DNA from 3 places in the Vibrio algivorus genome. Region 1 is predicted to be linked to each of the others. Evidence: riboswitches for the same ligand, from Rfam matches in the RefSeq annotation. Region 1 holds a riboswitch; each other region holds the start of a gene.
The links. A riboswitch is a leader RNA that binds a small molecule or an ion and turns the genes downstream of it on or off. The one in region 1 is predicted to bind thiamine pyrophosphate.

Region 1 (3,283 bases):
TTTTTTCGATAAGCGTTCTAAGTTTGTCCATTACCATCCACGCACACTGGTGATGAATAATTTAGAGTTCGATCATGCTGACATCTTCGATGATCTTGAAGCGATAAAGCGTCAATTTCATCATTTAGTTCGTACGGTTCCTGGCAACGGTCGTATTCTGATGCCAAGTAATGATGATGGCCTGCAGGATGTTATTAAGCGTGGTTGCTGGAGCGAATTAGAATACATTGGCGATGATGGTCACTGGAAAGCCGAAAAAGTAAAAAAAGATGGAAGTCACTTCCAAGTGTATTTAGATGGCAAACATTACGGTGATGTAATGTGGGATTTAGTCGGTGATCATAATGTGAATAACGCATTGATGGCGATTGCTGCAGCGCGTCATGTTGGTGTTACTCCAGATCTGGCTTGCGAAGCACTCGGTAAATTCATCAATACTAAGCGTCGTTTAGAGCTGAAAGGTGAAGTTAAGGGTATTAAGGTGTATGACGATTTTGCTCACCACCCAACAGCGATTGAGCTTACTTTAGAAGGCTTACGCAATAAAGTTGGTGATAGCAAAATTATTGCGGTGTTTGAGCCTCGCTCAAGCACGATGAAAATGGGCGTACATAAACAAACTTTAGCCGCAGCCTTTAAGCATGCCGATGAGGTTTGTTTATATCAACCAAGTAATATTCAATGGTCGGTAGAAGAGGTGGCGAAGCAGTGCTCTCAACCAAGTTATGTTGATGACAATATTGATAGCTTTGTGGGACATATTGCAGCTCAAGCGCAAAGTGGCGATCAGATCTTAGTGATGAGTAACGGCGGCTTTGAAGGGATCCACGCCAAACTATTACAAGCTTTACAACAAAAATAGTAAAAAGATCATAGTAAGCAAAAAGATCATGGGTAGTAAAAAGATCATTATGATCTTTTTACTTACCTAACTCATTCTCTATTGAGGAAGCGAATATGTCTCAATTGACGGAAAAGAAAATCACTCTGGCTTTCACTGGAGCCTCCGGCGCACCCTATGGATTACGTCTATTAGAGTGTTTGTTGGCGGCTGATTACACAGTCTATTTACTGATCTCATCAGCCGCTCGTGTCGTGATGGCAACCGAGCATGATTTAAAGTTACCAAGTGGTCCAGAGGCTGCACAAAAAGTTTTGGCTGAACACCTTAAATGCCGCAGTGATAAGTTAATCGTATGTGGTAAAGAGGACTGGTTTTCTCCCGTTGCTTCAGGTTCTGCCGCACCGAAACAAATGGTAGTGTGTCCATGTTCTGCTGGTAGTGTGGCTTCGATTGCTCATGGCATGTCGGATAACTTAATTGAACGTGCGGCTGATGTGGTAATGAAAGAACGTGGTCAATTATTGTTAGTGGTACGTGAGACGCCATTTTCTACTTTGCATTTAGAAAATATGCACAAGTTATCGCAAATGGGCGTTACTATAATGCCGGCAGCACCAGGTTTTTATCATCAACCGAAAACCATTGAAGATTTAGTCGATTTTATGGTAGCGAGAATTCTCGATCATTTAGGCATTGAACAAGGTTTAGTGCCTCGTTGGGGATACGATCAGCGCTCTAGCTAACAGTATTGTTATTAATAGTGAATAACGACTCGCCACTTGTTAAGCAAGACTTTACAATTTAGATATATACCCAAGTAACTTGAAGTTACTTGGGTATACAACTCATCGGGGTGCTGAATCATGTGATTTGGCTGAGATAACACCCGTGACCTGAACCAGATAATGCTGGCGTAGGAATTGAGTGAGTTTCTCCTCCTTTTCCCTGTGCCGCTCACTAAATAAGGATTAATCTAGTGAACTTCACACCTAAAGCTTCTAGTTTGCTTGCTCTCTCTTGTGCTGCAATCTTTTCTACTTCAGCGCTTGCTAGTTCAGAACTAGCTGAACAAAAGCCGACCTTAACCGTTTATACTTACGACTCTTTTACTTCTGACTGGGGCCCCGGCCCGAAAATAAAACAAGCTTTTGAGGGGCAATGTGGCTGCAACCTAAATTTTGTTGCCTTGGATGATGGTGGTTCAGTACTCAGTCGTATTCGTTTAGAGGGCAACAACACCAAGGCGGATGTTGTACTGGGGCTAAATAACAATATTATGGCTCAAGCTCAGCAAACGGGGCTACTTGCCAAACATGATGTTGATACCTCTCAAGTCACTATTCCTGGTGGTTGGAATAACCCTTATTTTGTGCCTTTTGATTACGGCTATTTTGCTTTTGTGTACAACAAAACCAAAATGAAGAATCCGCCGAAAAGCTTAAAAGAATTAGTCGATCGTGATGACTTCAATATCATTTATCAAGATCCGCGAACGTCGATTACCGGGCAAGGTTTATTGCTGTGGGTGAAAGCGGTTTATGGTGATAATGCGGCGCAAGCATGGCAAAAAATTGCCGATAAAACCGTTACGGTCAGCAAAGGTTGGTCAGACTCTTACCCTATGTTCTTAAAAGGGGAGAGTGATATGGTGCTGTCTTATAGTACTTCTCCGGCTTATCACATCATTGCTGAAAATGATCAACAATATGCTGCAGCTAATTTTACTGAAGGCCAATATGCACAGATTGAACTGGCGGCTAAAGTGGCAAGTACTAAGCACCCTAAATTGGCCGATGAGTTTATGCATTTTATCTTAACGGATGCTTTTCAATCTGTGATGGCAACGGGAAATTGGATGTACCCTGTGACCGATATTGAATTGCCTAAAGGCTATGACCAATTAACGCTGCCAAGCAAGATGCTGTCATTAGAGCCTGAAGTGGTTGCTAAACAGCTGAAAGGTTGGACTCGTGAATGGCAGATGGCTTTGTCGCAATAACCACATGACAACTCTTTTCGCTTTTAAGATTCTAGTAGGTTGCTAGCGTGGTTAATGTTCCTGTTCCTAAACTTGGCGTAGCGGTTGCACTGGCAATTTTTTTGTTTGTCAGTGCCACTATAGGAGCGTTAGTTCAGTATGCGCCAAGCCTAAATATCAGTTGGGTTTTATCCGATCCTTATTATCGTCATATCACCTTCTTTAGCTTCTATCAGGCATTCTTTTCGACTTTGTTGAGTGTTGGTTTAGCGATTCCGGTTGCTCATGCGTTATCTCGACGAGAATTTAGAGGCAAGTCGCTGTTATTGAAACTGTTTGCTTCGACATTGGTATTGCCGGTGTTGGTTGGGGTATTCGGTATTTTAGCTATTTTAGGTAATAGCGGTTTAGTCGCTAGTGCGTTTAAAGCTTTTGATGCCCGTTTACCATTTTCAATTTAC
Region 2 (3,283 bases), on a different contig from region 1:
ATCGTTGCGAAATCTGAAAATGAAATGGATGTTGATACTTTCAACAACCCAAATGCAGGTGAAATTGAGCTAGGCTTACGAACTAAAGCTTAATCTTTCCTCTAATGAATAACCCTTAACCGTTATCATGTAGATAAAACTCGGTTAAGGGTTTTTTACTTTTAAAGTTTCACGCCACCAGCAGACTACCGTATTGAGTGATGCTAATCTGAACACTTACCCTCTTTTATCATGGTGCGCTCTTAATGAATCAAGAAGCCAAAGCAACGATAATATTAATCCTAACCACTATTTTTGCCGGATTAGGTTGGATTTTTTCCAAGCAAGCGATTATGGGTCTCCCTCCTTTTGCTTTTATTGGAACACGCTTTGTCGCCGCATCGTTATTCTTACTACCTTTTTGCTATAAACAATTAGTTGCTTTAACTCGCGGGCAAATTATTAATGCTGCGAGTGTTGGCTTATTAATGTCCTGCGCACTACTCACTTGGGTAACCGCTATTTCTGTTACCGATACCTTGGCAGAGGGCGCCTTTATTTCAAGTCTTGCCATGCTGTTTGCACCACTTGTAGGCTGGGCTCTTTTTAAACAAAAACCAATCCGCATGTTTTGGATTTCTTTGCCATTTGCAGTTTTAGGGTTAGGTTTTCTATCTTTATCTAACGGTTATCAGCATTCTCCTAGCCAAATCTGGTTTTTAATATCTGCTGTATTATTAGCCTTTCACTTTAATTTTAATGCTAAATATGCCCAAAGCGTTCCAAGTTTAGCGTTAGCCTGTATTCAACTTTTTGTGGTCGGTACAGTGGGAACTATCGCTTCACTTTCGCTAGAGCAGTGGCCCGATCAAGTCAGCAATGAAACTTGGATGTGGGTAGCATTAAGTACCATTTTAGCCACCAGCTTACGCTATGTAATGCAAACCATAGGACAAAAGCTCACCACATCGGGCAATGCGGCAATTATTATGATCTTAGAGCCGGTGTGGGCAAGTTCATTAAGTGTGGTCTTTTATGGCGATGATATGCCGATAGGAAAAGTAATTGGTTGCGCTCTGATCCTGTGGTCGCTCTTTGTTTACCGAGGTGGCGCTAAATTATTAGAAAGGCGGCAAAAAAGGCTGCCGCCTGAGCCCAACAAAGAATAATTAAGTCTCTATTTACTCGCTTGGGCATAAAAATGGTGAACGGGACCGGATCCTTTACCCACATTAAGCTCATCGGCATGAGTTAATGCATTTGATAAATACTGCTTAGCATGCCCAATCGCCTCTGTTAGATCAAAACCTTGTGCCAAATAAGAAGCGATAGCAGAAGAAAGCGTACACCCTGTTCCGTGAGTATTTTGGGTTGCAATACGTCGATGAGTGTAGACCGCGGTTTGGTTTCTTTGAATAAGCCAATCTCGGCTTTCCTCACCTCTAAAGTGCCCGCCTTTTAATAAAATATCCACCTTATGCAATTCTGAATGGGCTTTTAACTTCTCAATAAAGCCTTCAATTTCACTCTCTGATTTTGGTTCAGGCTCCCCAATCAACAACCCGGCTTCAGGTAAATTCGGTGTGATTAATTCTACTAAAGGAATAAGCTTTTCTTTCAGTGTATTAATTGCGGCAGGTTGAATTAATGGGTCACCGCTAGTGGCAACCATAACTGGATCTAACACTACATTCATTAAGTTATAGTGCGTTAACTTTTCTGCTATTACTTCTATTACATCACTATCGTTCAACATACCAATTTTAACTGCGGCAATATTGATATCAGAACAGATAGAATCGAGTTGCTGACCAATAAATTCAGCTGAAACAGGAAAGATGGCATCTACTCCTTGAGTATTTTGCGCTGTGAGTGCAGTAATAGCAGAACAGGCAAAACTTCCTGTTGCAGAAATAGCTTTAATATCAGCTTGGATACCAGCTCCACCACCAGAGTCCGATCCTGCGATAGTTAGTACATTAGGAATATTAGAAGTGTGTGGCGATGGGAAAGTTGATTGAGACATGCATTACTTCCTTTTAGCGCACAGAAGTAATACACATGTAGAGATAAAAAAAGCTCAACACGTTGGTACTAGTTCCCTACGCTGATGTTAATCAGATCAGGTTCAACGGGTCTCACATAAGTGATCTCAGCCTTTGCTGGCTCCCCGACTAATATGCTTAATGCTTGGATGTTTATGATTTAAACTATACCGAAAGTAATTTGAATTGCAGTTAGGCAACAAATAAATGAGGGCGAATGAACGACGTCTACAAAACTACAACTTCAAGTACAACGGATATAACCAGGCACCAATGATGGCTTTAATGTAGAGTTAACCGTTCAAATTGTAAAGCCATTCACTCAAAACAAGTGATCATGTTCTTATCCCCAAGTAGCTTCAAAGATACAAAATTCAAAGCTATCATTTAGCCTTTAGACAGGAAAGATTGACACAAAAAATATCGACTTGGGTATATATGAAATTTTTCTTATAAAAGAGCTATCTATTCATTAGCATTTACTGTAATCACGATGAGACCAAACCATGCCAGACCTATTGATGTCACAACAATCACTTATTCGAATTAGTGTATTTACTCTAATTCTGGTAAGCATGGCGATTTGGGAAATCAAAAAACCGAAAAAGCGTCTCACTCAACCTAAGCTCTATCGATGGACCAATAATTTAGGTTTGGTATTACTTAACAGCGTTCTATTACCTTTCACTCTTCCATTTCTAGCAATCAGTTTTGCCTATTTAATGCAGAACAACCACGTGGGTTTATTTTATTGGTTTAACATCCCTGCATGGCTAAATGTAGTATGTAGCTTACTCTTATTAGATATCGTGATTTACTGGCAGCACCGTCTATTTCATAAAATCCCACTGCTTTGGCGCTTACACCGCGTGCATCATGCCGACCAAGATATCGACGTCACCACCGGTTCGCGCTTTCATTTCATCGAGATTTGGCTTTCGATGCTAATTAAACTCGCAACAATTGCCTTGTTAGGAATTTCTCCCCTAGCTGTCTTTGTATTTGAAATCATACTCAACGCCAGTGCGATGTTTAACCATAGTAATGTGTCATTGCCTTATCGCATGGATGAGCGTTTAAGAAAATGGATTGTCACACCAGATATGCACCGAGTTCATCATTCTATTCATCGCAATGAAACCGACAGCAACTACGGGTTTTGTTTATCCGTTTGGGATCGTTGGTTTGGTAGTTATATTAGCCAACCGAAAGGTGGCCATGAAAATATGACCATTGGGATTAACTTATTCCGCTCAACC
Region 3 (3,283 bases), on a different contig from region 1:
TAATTATATTAGGTAGATATATGTCTCACCCATTAAACGCTAATCCAAAGCTATTTGCTCAAATTCTACGATGGATTGCTATCATTATTCCTGTTGCATCTGTTATCGGTGCGCTTAATGCTTTCTTCTTATGGATTTTGTCTGAAGCAACCGCGGCACGAGAAGCAAATACTTGGCTTCTTTATTTATTACCTTTTTCTGGCCTAGTTATTGTCTACTTGTATAAAGAGTTAGGCAAAAACTCGGATGGTGGTAATAACCTCATCATGGATGAAATACATCAACCTGGAGCTGGTATTCCTACTCGCATGGGTTCACTGGTTTTAATTACGACGGTGATCACCCATTTATTTGGTGGCTCTGCGGGCCGTGAAGGAACGGCGGTACAGATTGGAGGGGCAGCTTCTAATTACTTTGCTAAGATTTTTAAGTTATCAGAATCAGACAGGCGATTACTGCTTATCTCGGGTATTGCTGCGGGCTTTGGTGCAATTTTTGGTACACCTTTGACTGGTGCTATTTTCGCGCTAGAGGTGCTCGCTATAGGGCGTTTAAAGTATGATGCTATAGTTCCAGCCTTATTTTCTGCTATCGTTGCTGATATGGTCTGTACGGCGTTAGGAGCACATCATACTCATTATCGCATTGACTTTTTAGAGTCATATCAATTACTCGACCATGTTGTGAAAGTTGATCCGTTTTTATTGCTTAAAATTTTAGTGGCAGGTGTGGGCTTTGGATTAGCGGGTTATCTTTTTGGTGAGCTCACACATTCGTTAAAAGATTTTTTTAAATTGACTTTGAAAAACCCATATTTGATTGTGTTTGTTGGCGGTATTCTGGTTATTTTAATTACTAAGCTGATTGGTAACTATGACTATACAGGCTTAGGGGTTTACAGTTACCGTGAAGGTGGGGTGAGTATTGTTTCAGCTTTCCATCAAGGTGGCGCTGAATGGTATAGTTGGTTGTTTAAATTAATATTAACTGCACTCACTTTATCGGTTGGATTTAAAGGTGGGGAAGTTACGCCATTATTTTTCATCGGTGCAACGCTAGGTAATACTTTAGCTTGGGCTTTAGGTGCGCCACCTGAATTGTTTGCTGCCCTAGGCTTTATTGCTGTATTTGCCGCAGCGACTAATACTCCGTTAGCCTGTACTATCATGGGTGTAGAGTTATTTGGTTCAGAGTACATTTTATACTTCGCTGTTGCTTGCTATACCGCCTATTACTTTAGTGGTCATACAGGTATTTACTCTTCGCAACGAGTTGCTGTTCCTAAGCTATTTGATTTAAAAGATACGCCTAAGTTTGATGGGAAAATAGGTCAACTACGTGAAACCCAATCAAGTTTATTTGCATCACTACTTAAGAAATTAAGAAATAAATAGGAGATAAGTCGTCATTTATCAATAATAACGGTTGATGATTATAAATTGAGCTAATATACTTTTTCTACTTGTCGGAGTGCCATAAGGCTGAGACCGCTATGCGGGATCCGTTGAACCTGATCAGGCTAATACCTGCGAAGGGAACGAGAGAAGAGTAATCTATTCACATTATTACCCCTCTATTTGTGTATCTGTTTTTACAGATTCGCTCTTGTGCATCAAAATCCGTCAAGCATTTACCCCTCGGGACTTCTAACTCATACAGTTAAAGGAAAATGCTATGTCGTCAAGTCGTAAACAAGCCAGAATGGACGCTAAGAATTTTATTAATTCTCTATCTGTCCAACCTTATCCCAATTCGCAAAAAGTTTATATTCAAGGAAGTCGTTCTGATTTACGTGTTCCTATGCGTGAAATCAACCTCGCAGATAGTTTTGTCGGAGGCACCAAAGATGACCCTATTTTAGAGCCAAATCAGCCAATTCACGTCTACGATACCTCTGGTTTTTATACCGATCCTAATTATCAAATCAATCTATATAAAGGCCTACCCAAGTTGAGGGAGTCTTGGATTGAAGAAAGGGCGGATACGGCTTTTCTAGATTCAGTGAGCTCAAAGTTTACCCAGAAAAGGTTAGATGATGACACTTTAGATGACCTGAGATATGGAAATTTACCGAAAATTCGTAAAGCAAAATCAGGCTGTTGTGTGACGCAATTACACTACGCCCGTAAGGGAATCATTACCCCTGAGATGGAGTTTATTGCAATACGTGAAAATATGGGACGTCAAAAATTTGCAGATGAACAACTCAATCAGCAACATCCCGGCGAAAATTTTGGTGCTCACCTCCCTAAAGAAATTACTCCAGAGTTTGTTCGTCGTGAAGTAGCCGAAGGGCGAGCAATTATTCCATCCAATATCAATCACCCAGAATCTGAGCCAATGATTATTGGTCGTAATTTCTTAATTAAAGTAAATGCCAATATTGGTAACTCATCTGTCTCATCATCGATTGAAGAAGAAGTCGAAAAGCTGGTTTGGTCGACTCGTTGGGGTGGCGATACCGTTATGGATCTTTCGACAGGCCGTAATATTCATGAAACTCGTGAATGGATTCTGCGTAATAGTCCTGTTCCAATTGGCACAGTTCCGATGTATCAAGCATTAGAAAAAGTAAATGGTGTTGCAGAAAATCTCAATTGGGAAGTTATGCGCGATACTTTGATTGAGCAAGCTGAACAGGGAGTTGATTACTTTACTATTCATGCAGGTGTTTTATTACGTTATGTTCCTATGACAGCTAAGCGTGTTACGGGAATTGTTTCTCGTGGGGGCTCTATTATTGCTAAATGGTGTTTAGCACATCATCAAGAAAGTTTTCTATATACACATTTTCGTGAAATCTGTGAAATCTGTGCTCAGTATGATGTAGCACTGTCACTTGGGGATGGTTTGCGCCCTGGTTCAATTGCTGATGCCAATGATGAGGCGCAATTTTCTGAGCTACGTACTCTAGGGGAGTTAACTAAGGTTGCTTGGGAATACGATGTTCAAGTCATGATAGAAGGTCCAGGACATGTTCCAATGCATATGATCAAAGAGAACATGGATGAACAATTAAAACATTGCCATGAAGCGCCATTTTATACATTAGGTCCACTGACCACCGATATTGCCCCTGGCTATGATCATATTACTTCTGGTATTGGTGCTGCAATGATAGGTTGGTTTGGTTGTGCGATGCTTTGTTATGTCACACCAAAAGAGCACTTAGGTTTGCCAAATAAAGAAGACGTTAAGACGGGACTTATTACTTATAAACTTGCAGCTCATGCCGGTGATTTGGCCAAAGGACATCCCGGAGCACAAATTCGTGATAATGCCT

Region 2: linked by a shared signal. The riboswitch ahead of thiD (bifunctional hydroxymethylpyrimidine kinase/phosphomethylpyrimidine kinase) and the one ahead of thiB (thiamine ABC transporter substrate binding subunit) in region 1 are both predicted to bind thiamine pyrophosphate.
Region 3: linked by a shared signal. The riboswitch ahead of thiC (phosphomethylpyrimidine synthase ThiC) and the one ahead of thiB (thiamine ABC transporter substrate binding subunit) in region 1 are both predicted to bind thiamine pyrophosphate.

Annotation. Positions count from the first base shown of each region.
Region 1 covers NZ_BSPV01000006.1:450,351-453,633, reverse strand. The annotation lists gene mpl (UDP-N-acetylmuramate:L-alanyl-gamma-D-glutamyl-meso-diaminopimelate ligase) at 1-862, shown strand, start outside; gene QQJ93_RS11115 (flavin prenyltransferase UbiX) at 958-1,587, shown strand; TPP riboswitch at 1,684-1,781, shown strand; gene thiB (thiamine ABC transporter substrate binding subunit) at 1,872-2,843, shown strand; gene thiP (thiamine/thiamine pyrophosphate ABC transporter permease ThiP) at 2,891-3,283, shown strand, end outside.
Region 2 covers NZ_BSPV01000003.1:672,880-676,162, reverse strand. The annotation lists gene QQJ93_RS04820 (dicarboxylate/amino acid:cation symporter) at 1-93, shown strand, start outside; gene QQJ93_RS04815 (DMT family transporter) at 246-1,148, shown strand; gene thiD (bifunctional hydroxymethylpyrimidine kinase/phosphomethylpyrimidine kinase) at 1,157-2,005, opposite strand; TPP riboswitch at 2,062-2,162, opposite strand; gene QQJ93_RS04805 (sterol desaturase family protein) at 2,546-3,283, shown strand, end outside.
Region 3 covers NZ_BSPV01000019.1:25,531-28,813, reverse strand. The annotation lists gene QQJ93_RS16025 (voltage-gated chloride channel family protein) at 21-1,394, shown strand; TPP riboswitch at 1,457-1,554, shown strand; gene thiC (phosphomethylpyrimidine synthase ThiC) at 1,675-3,283, shown strand, end outside.